DNA from 3 places in the Lactiplantibacillus paraxiangfangensis genome. Region 2 is predicted to be linked to each of the others. Evidence: predicted binding sites of a transcription regulator. Region 2 holds the regulator's gene; each other region holds the start of a gene.
The links. Region 2 encodes CtsR, which represses protease genes until heat stress. Its sites were predicted from a motif close to TTGGTCAAAAAAGGTCAAANA; they were not measured.
Positions count from the first base shown of each region.

Region 1: the regulator CtsR is predicted to act here: its motif matches at 2,150-2,170, upstream of clpP (ATP-dependent Clp endopeptidase proteolytic subunit ClpP).
Region 3: the regulator CtsR is predicted to act here: its motif matches at 2,546-2,566, upstream of AAA939_RS12560 (ATP-dependent Clp protease ATP-binding subunit).

Region 1 is NZ_BTPW01000027.1:2,856-7,147, forward strand. It holds gene AAA939_RS12700 (2-hydroxyacid dehydrogenase family protein) at 396-1,367, opposite strand; gene clpP (ATP-dependent Clp endopeptidase proteolytic subunit ClpP) at 1,490-2,080, opposite strand; tRNA gene AAA939_RS12710 (tRNA-Arg) at 2,492-2,563, opposite strand; gene rpoN (RNA polymerase factor sigma-54) at 2,646-3,980, shown strand; gene AAA939_RS12720 (sugar-binding transcriptional regulator) at 4,200-4,292, shown strand, end outside.
Region 2 is NZ_BTPW01000007.1:55,976-60,267, forward strand. It holds gene AAA939_RS04900 (UvrD-helicase domain-containing protein) at 1-1,357, shown strand, start outside; gene AAA939_RS04905 (CtsR family transcriptional regulator) at 1,589-2,056, shown strand; gene AAA939_RS04910 (ATP-dependent Clp protease ATP-binding subunit) at 2,075-4,292, shown strand, end outside.
Region 3 is NZ_BTPW01000026.1:10,287-14,578, forward strand. It holds gene ptsP (phosphoenolpyruvate--protein phosphotransferase) at 1-1,567, opposite strand, end outside; gene AAA939_RS12550 (phosphocarrier protein HPr) at 1,567-1,833, opposite strand; gene AAA939_RS12555 (hypothetical protein) at 1,982-2,179, opposite strand; gene AAA939_RS12560 (ATP-dependent Clp protease ATP-binding subunit) at 2,639-4,292, shown strand, end outside.

The DNA.
Region 1 (4,292 bases), on a different contig from region 2:
TCGCCACGTGCAGATGAAACCACGGACGACTGGAAGTGGGAAGCTTAACAATTTTATTGGCTCTAGCGCTGCTACAACAGTTAATTAGTAATTATTTTTGCCTTTAGACCTTAAAAAATCTGGCTGGTAGTCCTGGAAGTACACCGGGACTGTCAGCCAGATTTTTTGATCTATTTATATCAGTAAAGGTTAGTTATATAATGAAATAACTAATTAATTGGGGGAATGACGAATGAAAGAATTGAAGCTGTGGGAAAAAATTGTAATTATTGTGGTGCTCGTGCACCAGATCGTTGACCTAACGAAGACCGTGAAAAACTTATTGAAACGCTGACTTACAAGCTACGTTGTTAACTGAAAAAGGATTTGAGGCCGTCGTCTCAAATCCTTTTTTGCTAATTTTGAACGCCATTGACAATAAATTGAATTGGCTGATGTTGATTGGCAGCAATTACGTTTTGAGCAACAATGGTCGCCATGCCGTCGCGTGCTTCGACGGTTGCGTTACCTAAATGTGGCGTTAACAACACGTTAGCCATTGATTTTAAGGCCGGTTCAACGTCAGGCTCGTGTTCGTAAACGTCAAGCGCGGCCCCTGCGATTTGCTTAGTTTGTAGTGCGGTTACTAGGGCAGCTTCGTCAACGATTGGTCCCCGGGCGGCATTAATGAGGTAAGCACTTGGTTTCATTTGCTTAAAGGCGGTTGCGTCAATCATGTGCGTTGTATTTTTATTCAGTGGTAGGTGTAAGGAAACCACGTCTGATTGTGCGAGCAAATCTTCTAATAAGACGTAGGTCGCCCCCAACTGAGTTTCAACGCTAATTGGTAAGCGATGGCGTTGCGTATAAAGAATTGGCATATCAAAAGCGTGCATACGTTTGGCAACTTCGCGGCCGATTTGGCCCATGCCAACAATGCCGAGCGTCTTAGCTTGCAAGTTGTGGCCTAGGAAGAAGAGTGGGGCCCAGCCCGCAAAGCCGGTGGTCCGCATCAAGTGGTCGCCCTCCGCAATTCGGTGAGCTAACCCAATGATGAGTCCGGTTGTCGATTCAGCGGTCGCTACCGATGAGACGCTCGGGGTATTAGTGACCGGAATTCCCAAGGTGGCAGCGTAAGCCGTGTCCACGTTATTAGTCCCCGCGCCGAAGTTAGCGATTAATTTTAAATGGGGGGCGTGGTCCAAGATGTCACGGTCGACCGTGGTTGAGAGTGGGGTGATGAGATAATCTGCATCGGCGACGCTGGCTTTCAAGGTAGCGTGGTCAATTAATTGCGTGCCCTGATACGTTTCGATTTGGAGCGCTGTTTGTTCAAGTAGTGCGGTTGCCTTAGCTGGCAGCTGACCGGCAATGTAAACTTTTGTCATTAATAACAGTCCTTTTTAGTTATGATAAGGCTAGTATGCGGCACTCGGTAGGCGGATACAAGTTTAGTGCTGAACAACAAAAAAACTGAACCAGCCTAAGCTAGTTCAGTTTAAAAATTCGATTATTTCAAGTTGTTGTTTTCCATGATATCATCGATCAAACCGTAATCCTTGGCTTCTTGAGCCGTTAGGTAGTTATCACGTTCCGTATCGTGGTTCAACTTTTCAACGGATTGACCGGCATTGTCGGCTAAAATCTGGTTGATCTTCTTACGAGTCTTCAAGATTTCTTCGGCAACGATTTCGATTTCCGTTTGTTGACCTTGAGCACCACCGGATGGTTGGTGAATCAAGATTTCGGAGTTAGGTAAAGCAAAACGCTTGCCTTTCGTACCAGACGAAGCCAAGACACTGGCCATTGAAGCAGCCATTCCCATAACGATCGTTTGAACGTCAGATTTGATGAAGTTCATCGTGTCATAAATAGCTAAGCCGGCAGTGACAACCCCACCTGGAGAGTTGATATAAAGGTAGATGTCTTTACCTGAATCTTGGGCATCTAAGAATAGTAACTGGGCAATGATGGCGTTAGCCATGTTGTCTTCGATTGGACCGGAGAGCATGATGATACGGTCTTTTAATAGTCGTGAATAGATGTCATAAGCGCGTTCGCCGCGTGATGACTGTTCGATAACTGTCGGAACTGGATACATAACTGTTAGCCTCCTAAAGTTTCAATATTAATGATTAGCTAATTGCTAATATAAATGTAGTTTACCGCTAAGGTCAGTAAAGGTCAAAAGAAAAACCTCAAAATCAAAATACCGTTTTATTGCCCAACGTGGTATACTTAGGTTTCTATCATATACGGCTAGAGATCGGGCGGACCCGGTCTCTTTTTTCGCGCACTTTTACACGGGCCGTCTCGGTAGCCTACCTAAAACATAGCATAGCTAAATCCCCGCCGATATTCAAGTTGGGGAGCTTAAATATTAGGTGAACGCACCAGGTGGCAAACTTGTGGTTCGTTTAAAAGTTCGTTACTATATGAAAGTGGAAGCGGTATCGTTTAAAAAATGATATTTGGGTATAAAAAAAGCTGAGATATAATCTCAGCTAAGTCATGCGCCCGGAGGGAATCGAACCCCCATTTCAAGAACCGGAATCTTACGTGCGATCCATTACACTACGGGCGCCTAAACAACATATTATAGTTTAGCGGATTATGGATAAAAACACAAGGGTTTTAAATAAAAATTTATTTGGGAGGAATTATTTATGGCACTAGGCCAAGGCTTTCGCCAGCAACAACGGCAATCACAAAAACTAGCCATGACTCAACGGTTGCAGCAGTCGATTCAGATGTTGCAGTTCAATGTTGAGGAATTACGAGACTTTCTCACCCAAAAAGCCCTCGAAAACCCACTAATTGACGTTGATACTAACTGGAATGCGAACCATGCTGGGTTGGACGCAGCTAAAAACGTCACGGCTAAAAACGATTTTATTGAACGAGTATCGACAACTAATCAACACTCGTTATTTGAATACTTATTAGATCAGATTCATTTGACGATGCGTGATACGCCCCTGCGAAAGATCGTCTTATACTTAATAGAATACGTTGATGTAAACGGGTATTTACGAATTGATGAAGCGCAAGCAAAGAAAGAGACTGGGGCATCGTCGATCGAACTGCTTGATGCAGTAACGTTATTACAACAACTTGACCCACCGGGTGTTGGGGCACGCAGTTTGCAAGAATCCCTGATGCTGCAAACGGAGAATGACGACCACGCACCAAATTTAGCGTACATTATATTAGAAGAAAACTTTGAGGCCTTTGTTAATCGGCACTGGGAACAACTTGCCAAACAGTACGGTGTCGGGCTAGCTGATATCTCGAGTGTTTATGACTACGTGCGGACACTCAGTCCGGTACCGGGGACGGCGGTTGGTCAAGAAACGACCGGTTATATTTTCCCTGATCTGGTTGTCACCAATCACGAGGGTCAGTTGGCGCTTCGGACGGCGTCTATGGCCCAACCGGTCGTAAAGTTTCAAAGTAACTACTATCAACAAATGAACCGTCACGGGGATCAGCAGGTCACGGAGTACCTTAAAGAAAAGAAATCTGAGTATGAATGGATTGCAAGTAGCCTAGAACAACGCGAATCAACTATCTTTCGGGTCGGAAGTGCGATCATTGAACGTCAGGCCGATTTCTTTCTGGAGCGGAGTACGGAACTAAAGCCATTATTATTGCGGGATGTCGCACAGCAACTACAAGTCCATGAATCAACAATCAGTAGAAGTATTAATGGAAAGTACATTCAAACGGACTTCGGAATGTTTGAACTTAAACGTTTCTTTACCAAGGCGGTCACTAAGCGTCCCACTGATGGCCAATTAGTGTCGGCAGACAACGTTCAGCACCGAATTATTGCACTGATTGAACAGGAAAATAAAGAAAAACCGCTTTCAGACCAGAAAATAGTTCAGATTCTTAAGGAAGAGAATGTCGAACTTTCCCGGCGAACAGTCGCTAAATACCGGGAAAATCTTAACATTCCAGCTTCGTCTAAACGAAAACAGTACTTAAAGACCGAATAATAGTAATTGTCTGTATTTAGACCAATCGGTTCTACCGAGTCACGCTGTTAAATTTGCAACGGCTAACCGAACCTGTTATAATTCTTGTTGTGGTAAGAGAGGTATGCAACATCGATTTCGTAGTAAATTTGAGTTGTGTGCTTTGTTTTTTGAAGTCTTTGGGTCGTTATTCGACATAGCTGGACTAGATCCGTCCCACTAGAGAGCAGGTTGGATGCCATGCATTCAGATATTCAATGGATTGAGGCAATTGCCCCAGATATGGTGGACATGCTGAGTCGTCGTTACTTGGTATTGCGTACTATTAATTGG
Region 2 (4,292 bases):
AGCTAACGGCCGCACGATTCCGGTTACCGTCTTAAACCGGCAGCAGTTTATCATCGACCACGACCAGTTACACCAAGTGATCGAGACGCAAACGGCGATTGGTGACCCGTTGTTGTTGGCCGTTTTGGCGACAGATCGCAGCGGTGGGTTACAAGAAATTACCGCCACAATTCAGCAATCACAAAACGCCATCATTCGTGAAGCACAGCACCGCGTCTTACTCGTTGACGGGGTCGCGGGGAGCGGTAAAACGTCCGTCTTACTGCAACGGGTGGCCTATCAGCTTTACCGGCATCGGCAAGATTGGACCCCAGCGGATATTTTGATTTTAACGCCAAATACGGCCTTTAGTCGCTATATTCGTGGGGTGTTACCAGCATTAGGCGAAGCGGAACCGCTCACGGCCACTTATTTTAAATTAATGCAGGCCGTGGGCAAACGGTTTGGCTTGACCATTACATCATTAGCTGATAACCATTTGTCACAACTGGCTGAATTGCTGGCGCAACCTTCGCAGGTGACGCCAGCCGGATTAAATCCCACGGCCTACGATCGAACCGTACCGACGGACAGTTTGAATAAGCGGTTGCAAGCAGCCTGGCGCTGGCTACAGGCCACCCGGCAACTGCCCGCAGACGTTGCAACTTGGTTAGACTGGGATCAATTGGCCAAACAGTGGCAGTTGTCCGGTTTAACGGCCTATGATCGGCTTTATTTACTGATTTGCATCACTAATTATCAACAAACGACGACCAAGGGACTGTTCATTGATGAGGCCCAAGACTATGATCCCGATGTCTGGTTGATGTTAACCAAACTATTTTCAGCCGCCCAAGTGACGATTGTCGGGGACCACCGTCAGCGTTTGACCGGGCAGACACCGGATATCGCGGCCTTCTTTGACGCGTCAGTGACCTTAACCCTCAATACCAGTTACCGAGCGACCGGTGCCATTACGCAGTTCTTTGCGCAATTTGCGGGTGATTGGACTGACTTACAAGCGGTACAAGCAATCGGCGAGACACCGAAGACCTTGCCATTAGCTGATTTGGAAAATATTTTAGCAACCTTGCGCCCAACGACGAGTCAAAGCATTGGCTTGATTGCACCAACCTTAGCCGTGGCTGAAAATCTAGCACAGCGTTTTCCAGCGGCGCAACTACTAACGCCCGAAGCACCTAAAACGGTTCAACCTGGTTTGAACATTTTGCCGTTAGCCGTTGCCAAGGGGCTAGAATTTGATCATGCCATTATTTATGATTGGAACGCGGCGTTTTACAGTGAGCCACAGGTGGGACAAAATCGCCGGTACGTCGCCGCTTCCCGGGGGACTAAGACGTTGACGCTATTAACGTAATACTGATTCTAATCGCAACGAAAAACAGATTAACATGACTTGACCAATTTTTTCGGATAAAACGATGCTAAACCAGTCCAAACAATTGAAAGTAGGTAGTGAGCGTGCTATGCTGAAACAACCGTAGAGACCGCGGTAGTATGCGCTTTAAGTGAAATTCTTTGCTTTTTTCGATTATCCTCGTATAATAATAGTCAATATTAGTCAAAGATAACGAAAAGGGTGAAGCACATGCAAAGTCAAAATATCTCCGATATTATTGAGAAGTATTTAAAAAGTATTTTGGCGGACGCAGAGCACGTTGAAATCCGGCGTTCAGAAATTGCCGACCTTTTTAATGTGGTACCTTCCCAGATTAACTACGTCATTAAGACCCGGTTTACGATTCAAAATGGTTACTTAGTTGAAAGTAAACGCGGTGGCGGTGGCTATATTCGAATCGAAAAGGTTAATTTGTTGGATGATGCCGATGTTTTGGACACCCTCATTCAAGTGATTGGTGATTCAATAACACAACGGGATGCCTATGCGGTCGTGCAAAGCTTATATGAAGACAACGTGTTAAATCGCAGGGAAGCTCAGTTAATACTGGTTGCCACGGATCGTAATACCTTAGCGGTGGACGATCATGACTTGGAAAACAGTCTGCGAGCGCGTATTATCATTGGAATTTTAAATCATCTGCGTTACGAAAGTTAAAGAAAGCGAGGAATCGCAATGGATAACCTATTTACCCCAAGTGCCAAGAGTGTCCTAGTTTTAGCCCAAGAACAGGCGAAGTATTTTAAGCATCAGGCCGTTGGCACGGAACATTTATTGTTGGCTTTAGCCATTGAGAAGAATGGGATTGCTAATAAGGTTTTACAACAGTACGCCGTGAGTGAAGACGATATTCGTGAAGAAATCGAACGCTTTACGGGTTACGGCACTTTAAGCAATGTCGGCAAGGATACCTATTTGCCATATTCACCAAAGGCCAAAGAGATTTTGTCCGTTGCTGGTGATGAAGCCAAACGTTTAGGTGCCAACAAGATTGGGACGGAACATTTGCTACTGGCAATGTTATCCGATGAAAGCATCCTGTCCTCGCGAATCTTAATGAATTTGAACTTGGATTTAGCGCAAACGCGTAAGGTTGTTTTACGTAAGCTCGGTGTTAGTGACGCTATGGGCAAACGTAAGGGCAACGCGCAAGTGCGTGGCGGTGGTAAAAAGGCTGAAGGGACGCCAACTTTGGATTCCTTAGCCCGCGACCTCACACAACTAGCGAGTGAAAAGGAAATGGATCCCGTCGTTGGCCGCTCTAAAGAAGTCAAACGGGTCATTCAGATCTTATCACGGCGGACCAAAAACAACCCGGTTCTGATTGGTGAACCAGGGGTTGGTAAAACAGCGATTGCTGAGGGCTTAGCCCAAAAGATCGTGGCTGGGGATGTGCCTAGTGACATGGCGGACAAGCGTCTAATGATGCTCGATATGGGGTCATTAGTGGCTGGGACCAAGTATCGTGGTGAATTCGAAGATCGTTTGAAGAAAGTGATCGACGAAATTTACAACGATGGTCACGTCATCCTATTTATTGATGAATTACACACGTTGATTGGCGCTGGTGGTGCTGAAGGGGCCATTGATGCCTCGAACATCTTGAAACCAGCGTTAGCCCGTGGCGAACTTCAAACCATTGGGGCCACAACGTTAAATGAATACCAAAAGTACATTGAATCAGACGCCGCCTTAGAACGGCGGTTTGCAACGGTCATGGTTAACGAACCAAGCGAAGACGAAGCTGTTGAAATTTTACAAGGCTTGCGTCCGCGCTACGAAGACCATCATCACGTTAATATCACCGATGAGGCTGTTGACCAAGCGGTGAAGTTATCTAGCCGTTACATCAGCGACCGTTTCTTACCGGATAAGGCCATTGATTTAATGGACGAAGCGGCTGCTAAAGTTCGAATCGACCAAATGGACAAGCCAAACAAACTGACTAAGAATCAGGATAAATTGACTAAACTGCGGGCAGAAAAAGAAGCTGCGATTGAATCGCAAGACTTCGAAAAAGCCGCCGATATCCGTAAACAGGAAATGCAGTTGAAGACCAGAGTCGACAAGATCGAAGCTAACCGTGAAGAAGAAGCTGCTAAGGGGGATGGTCCTCGTTACAGCTTGAACGTCACGGGCGAAGATATTGCTCAAGTCGTTGCAGAGTGGACCGGTGTACCACTGACCCAGTTGCAAAAATCTGAAAGTGACCGCTTGGTTAACTTGGAAAAGATTTTGCATGAACGGGTGGTTGGTCAACCAGAAGCCGTTTCAGCAGTTTCACGGGCCATTCGTCGGGCACGGAGTGGATTGAAAGATCCAAGTCGGCCAATCGGTTCCTTTATGTTCTTAGGACCAACCGGGGTCGGGAAGACTGAACTTGCTAAGGCGTTAGCCGCCGCAATGTTTGGGTCGGAAGACAACATGATTCGGATTGATATGTCTGAATACATGGAACGTTACTCAACGAGTCGCCTGATTGGTTCAGCACCAGGTTACGTTGGGTACGACGAAGGTGGTCAATTAACTGAAAAGGTTCGTCAAAAGCCTTACTCAGTCGTTCTCTTTGATGAAGTTGAAAAGGCCCATCCAGACGTCTTTAACATTTTGCTACAGGTGTTGGATGATGGTTACCTAACAGATTCTAAGGGCCGTAAAGTTGATTTCCGGAACACCATTTTAATTATGACGTCTAACTTAGGGGCAACGACCTTGCGGGATGAAAAGTCCGTTGGGTTTGGTGCCACTGACCGGGCTAACGACTACAGTGCCGTAGCCGCTACGATTCGGGCAACTTTAAAGCAGACGTTCCGGCCAGAGTTCTTGAACCGAATCGATGAAACCATCGTGTTCCATTCATTGAACAAGGAACAACTCCACGAAATCGTGAAGT
Region 3 (4,292 bases), on a different contig from region 2:
AACCTAAGCCCATTAATAATGGTACCGCGATTTGGTCCCCAGCAACTTCACCACACATACCAGTGAAGCGGCCGTTAGCGTGGGCAGCGTCAATAACGTGCTTGATCAAACGTAACAACGATGGGTTGTATGGTTGATACAAGTACGAAACGTGTTCGTTACCACGGTCCGCAGCGAATGAGTATTGAATCAAGTCGTTGGTCCCAATACTAAAGAAGTCAACTTCCTTAGCAAATTGGTCAGCCAAGATGGCAGCGGCTGGAATTTCAATCATGATACCAAGTTTGATATCATCAGCGACCGGTGTCCCGGCCTTAACCAACTTCGCCTTTTCTTCTTCAAAAATACTCTTAGCTTGACGGAATTCGTCCAAGGTTGCGATCATTGGGAACATAATCCGCAATTGACCGTAATGTGACGCACGTAACAAGGCCCGTAATTGGGTCCGGAAAATGTCGTCACGATCAAGTGAAATCCGGATAGCACGGTAACCCAAGAATGGGTTCATTTCATCAGGAAGTGGCAAGTATGGTAAATGCTTGTCCCCACCGATATCCATGGTCCGAACAATCACTGGTTTGCCCTTCATCCCTTCGACAACCTTCTTGTAGGCTTCGAATTGGGTATCTTCGTCAGGTAATTCTGGACTATTCATGTACAAGAATTCTGACCGGAACAAACCAATTGCTTCAGAGCCCGCGTCTAAGACACCGTCCATATCGTCAGGGGTCCCAATGTTTGAAGCTAATTCGAAGTGTTTGCCGTCTTTAGAAACGGTTGCTTCGTTCTTTAACTTCGCCCATTCAGCTTTTTGGGCAACGAAATCTTTAGCTTGTTGTTGGTAGTCTTTGATTTCAGCATCGGTTGGCTTTAATAAAGCAGAACCATTGATACCATCTAAGACCAGCGTATCGCCAGCCTTGATATCAGTGGTGGCCGTTTCAGAACCAACTACCGCTGGAATTTCAAGGGTTCGTGACATGATAGCGGAATGACTTGTCCGACCACCAATGTCAGTAATGAACCCTTTGACGTACTTACGGTCAAGTTGAGCCGTATCACTAGGGGTCAAGTCGTGAGCAACCACGATCACTTCTGAGTTGATCAAAGCTGGACTTGGTAAGGTTACCCCTAACAAGTGACTCAAGACCCGCTTAGTCACGTCGCGAATGTCGCCAGCACGTTCCTGCATATATGCATTATCCGTCATTGCTTCGAACATTGAAATGAAAGTATCAGTAACTTCCTTCAACGCTTCTTCGGCATTGACTTTATCATCCTTGATCTTACCTTCAATTTGTCCCAACATTTCAGGGTCAGATAAAATCGTGATATGAGCTTCAAAAACTTCCGCTTCTTCTTCGCCCAAGTTTTCTACCGCTTTGTCTTTGATGACTTTTAATTCGGCCTTGGAAGCATCAAAAGCGTCATGTAACCGTTTGACTTCGGCTTCAGTATTAGCAACCGTTGTCTTTTCGAATGACAAATCTGGATCAACTAGCATATAGGCCTTAGCAATTGCAATACCATCACTGGCAGCAATTCCTTTTAGTACCTTTTCAGCCATTATTCAGATAAGCCTTCTTTCTTCATAGTTTCAGCTAATGCTGCGATGGCGTCGGCTTCGTCGGCACCTTCAGCAGAAATAGTCACGTCGGCGTCTTTACCAACACCAAGTGACATAACGCCCATGATGGACTTTAAGTTAACTGACTTGTCTTGGTACTGCAACGTAATTTCTGAATTGAACTTACTTGCTGATTGTACCAATAAGGTTGCGGGACGTGCGTGGATACCTGTGTCTGCGATTACGTGAAATTCTTTCTTTTCCATAACTATTCGATCTCCTTCAAAGATGTAGAGTTTAAAATTGGCCCGAGTCAATTCGAGTTGCCGCCAACACGTGTACTCAAGAGCCCTTACTAATGATGATAGCAATTATCTAAATAAAATACAAGCCCTTTCATTCAAGCTAATCCTATTATTTAGATGGCTTGTCATCACTCTCAAAATGGTAAATAACTTGTCCGTCTAGGCCTGCCATGCCGATAATCCGTTTACGGTATTCATAATTCATATAGGCATCATGAAATACCATGAAGTTTTCGGGCTCAACACTAAACGACTCGCGCTGCCCAGTTCGTAAATCTTCCATCAACTGCGTATAATCCGTTGCCAAAAAATTCGCCTCCCTCAGTTATCAGCTATTTTCCTAAATTAACCGCCTAGCGGAGCTAACCCATGCCGCGTCGTGACCCGTGTCCCCTAGCCTAACATCAAGACTGGTCAGTCCTTTGACATGCAAAAATAACACTTTGTACTATAATATAGTCAGATAACGCAAGAACGTCTTTTCTGACTAGGTTTTTAATATACAACGAATCCCCTAGTGAGACAAGATATCCGTTGCAGTCATCAAGATTTCGGAAATAATTGAATCAGATTAAGGTGGCATTATTCTACTCGCGTTGCAACGTCAGCGTCCTGTTTTGAAGCTGAGACTTTTAACTTGCAACGGTCAGTAAAATCGCTATACTAATAGTCAAAGGTCAACAAAGGTCAAACAGTCTTTGAACCTTTAACTATAATCCTAATCGATTTAGTTATATTTCTGATGCGAAAGGTGTGTGACAGCATAATGCTTTGTGACAATTGCCATAAGAACGAAGCGACGATTCATCTTTATACGAACGTCAACGGTCAGCGGCGACAAATCAACCTTTGTCAAAATTGCTATCAACTGCTAAAGAATCAGGAACAGCAACCAAATAACGGAGTTGGAGGTACTGATATGGCACAAGATCCATTTGGTTTTGGTGGACTTGACGATATCTTCCGTGCAATGCAAGGTGGCGGCGTCAATCCTGACGAAGCCTACCGGCAACAGCAACAGACCCCACCGACCCAACCAGCTGGTCCTAATGGCGGCAATCGCCGTGGTAATAACAACGGCGGCGGCCTCCTCGGTCAATACGGCTATAACTTGACGGCTCAAGCCAAGCAAGGCAAGATTGACCCGGTCATTGGTCGGGATAACGAAATCAACCGCGTCATCGAAATTTTAAACCGGCGGACTAAGAATAACCCGGTTTTAATTGGTGAAGCTGGGGTTGGTAAAACGGCGGTCGTGGAAGGCTTAGCACAGAAGATTGTTTCTGGTCAAGTTCCGCAAAAACTGTTAAATAAAGAAATTATTCGTTTAGACGTCGCTTCCCTAGTTCAAGGAACTGGGATCCGTGGTCAATTCGAACAGCGGATGCAACAATTAATGAAGGAAGTTCAATCGAACCCGAACATCGTCCTCTTCATTGACGAAATCCATGAAATCATGGGTGCCGGCAATGCTGAAGGCGGGATGGACGCTGGTAACGTCTTAAAGCCAGCGTTAGCTCGTGGCGATTTCCAATTAGTTGGTGCAACTACCTTAAATGAATATCGCGACATCGAAAAAGACGCTGCCCTTGCCCGCCGGTTCCAACCGGTTACGGTCAATGAACCTAGCGTCGAAGAATCCGTTAAAATTTTACAAGGGATTCAAAAGAAATACGAAGACTACCATCACGTTAGCTACACAGTCGATGCGATCGTAGCGGCCGTTAAATTATCGAACCGCTACATTCAAGACCGGTTCTTACCTGACAAAGCCATCGACTTACTCGATGAAGCTGGTTCACGTAAAAACTTGACCTTGAAGACGGTCGATCCTAAGACGATTCAAGAAAAAATCGATGCAGCTGAGCAGCAAAAGCAGGACGCCTTGAAGAAGGAAGACTACGAAAAAGCCGCTTACTACCGTGACCAAGTTGCTAAGTTGGAAAAAGCTAAGCCAGATGAAGATGGCGATAAGCAATCAGCTGACACCGCAACGGTAACGGTCAAAGATATGGAACAAATCGTCGAAGAAAAGACCAACATCCCCGTTGGCGACTTACAGGCCAAGGAACAAGCTCAAATGAAGACCTTAGCGCCTGACCTTGAAAGTCACGTCATTGGACAGGACAAGGCCGTTGAAGCCGTTGCTCGTGCCATTCGGCGTAACCGGATTGGTTTGAACGGGACTGGTCGTCCAATCGGCTCATTCATGTTTGTCGGTCCAACCGGGGTTGGTAAGACGGAATTGGCTAAGCAATTAGCTGAAGAACTCTTTGGCTCGGAAGATGCGATGATTCGCTTTGACATGAGTGAATACATGGAACCACATTCAGTGGCTAAATTGATTGGTTCACCGCCTGGCTATGTCGGTTATGAAGAAGCCGGTCAGTTGACTGAACAAGTTCGGCGTCACCCATACA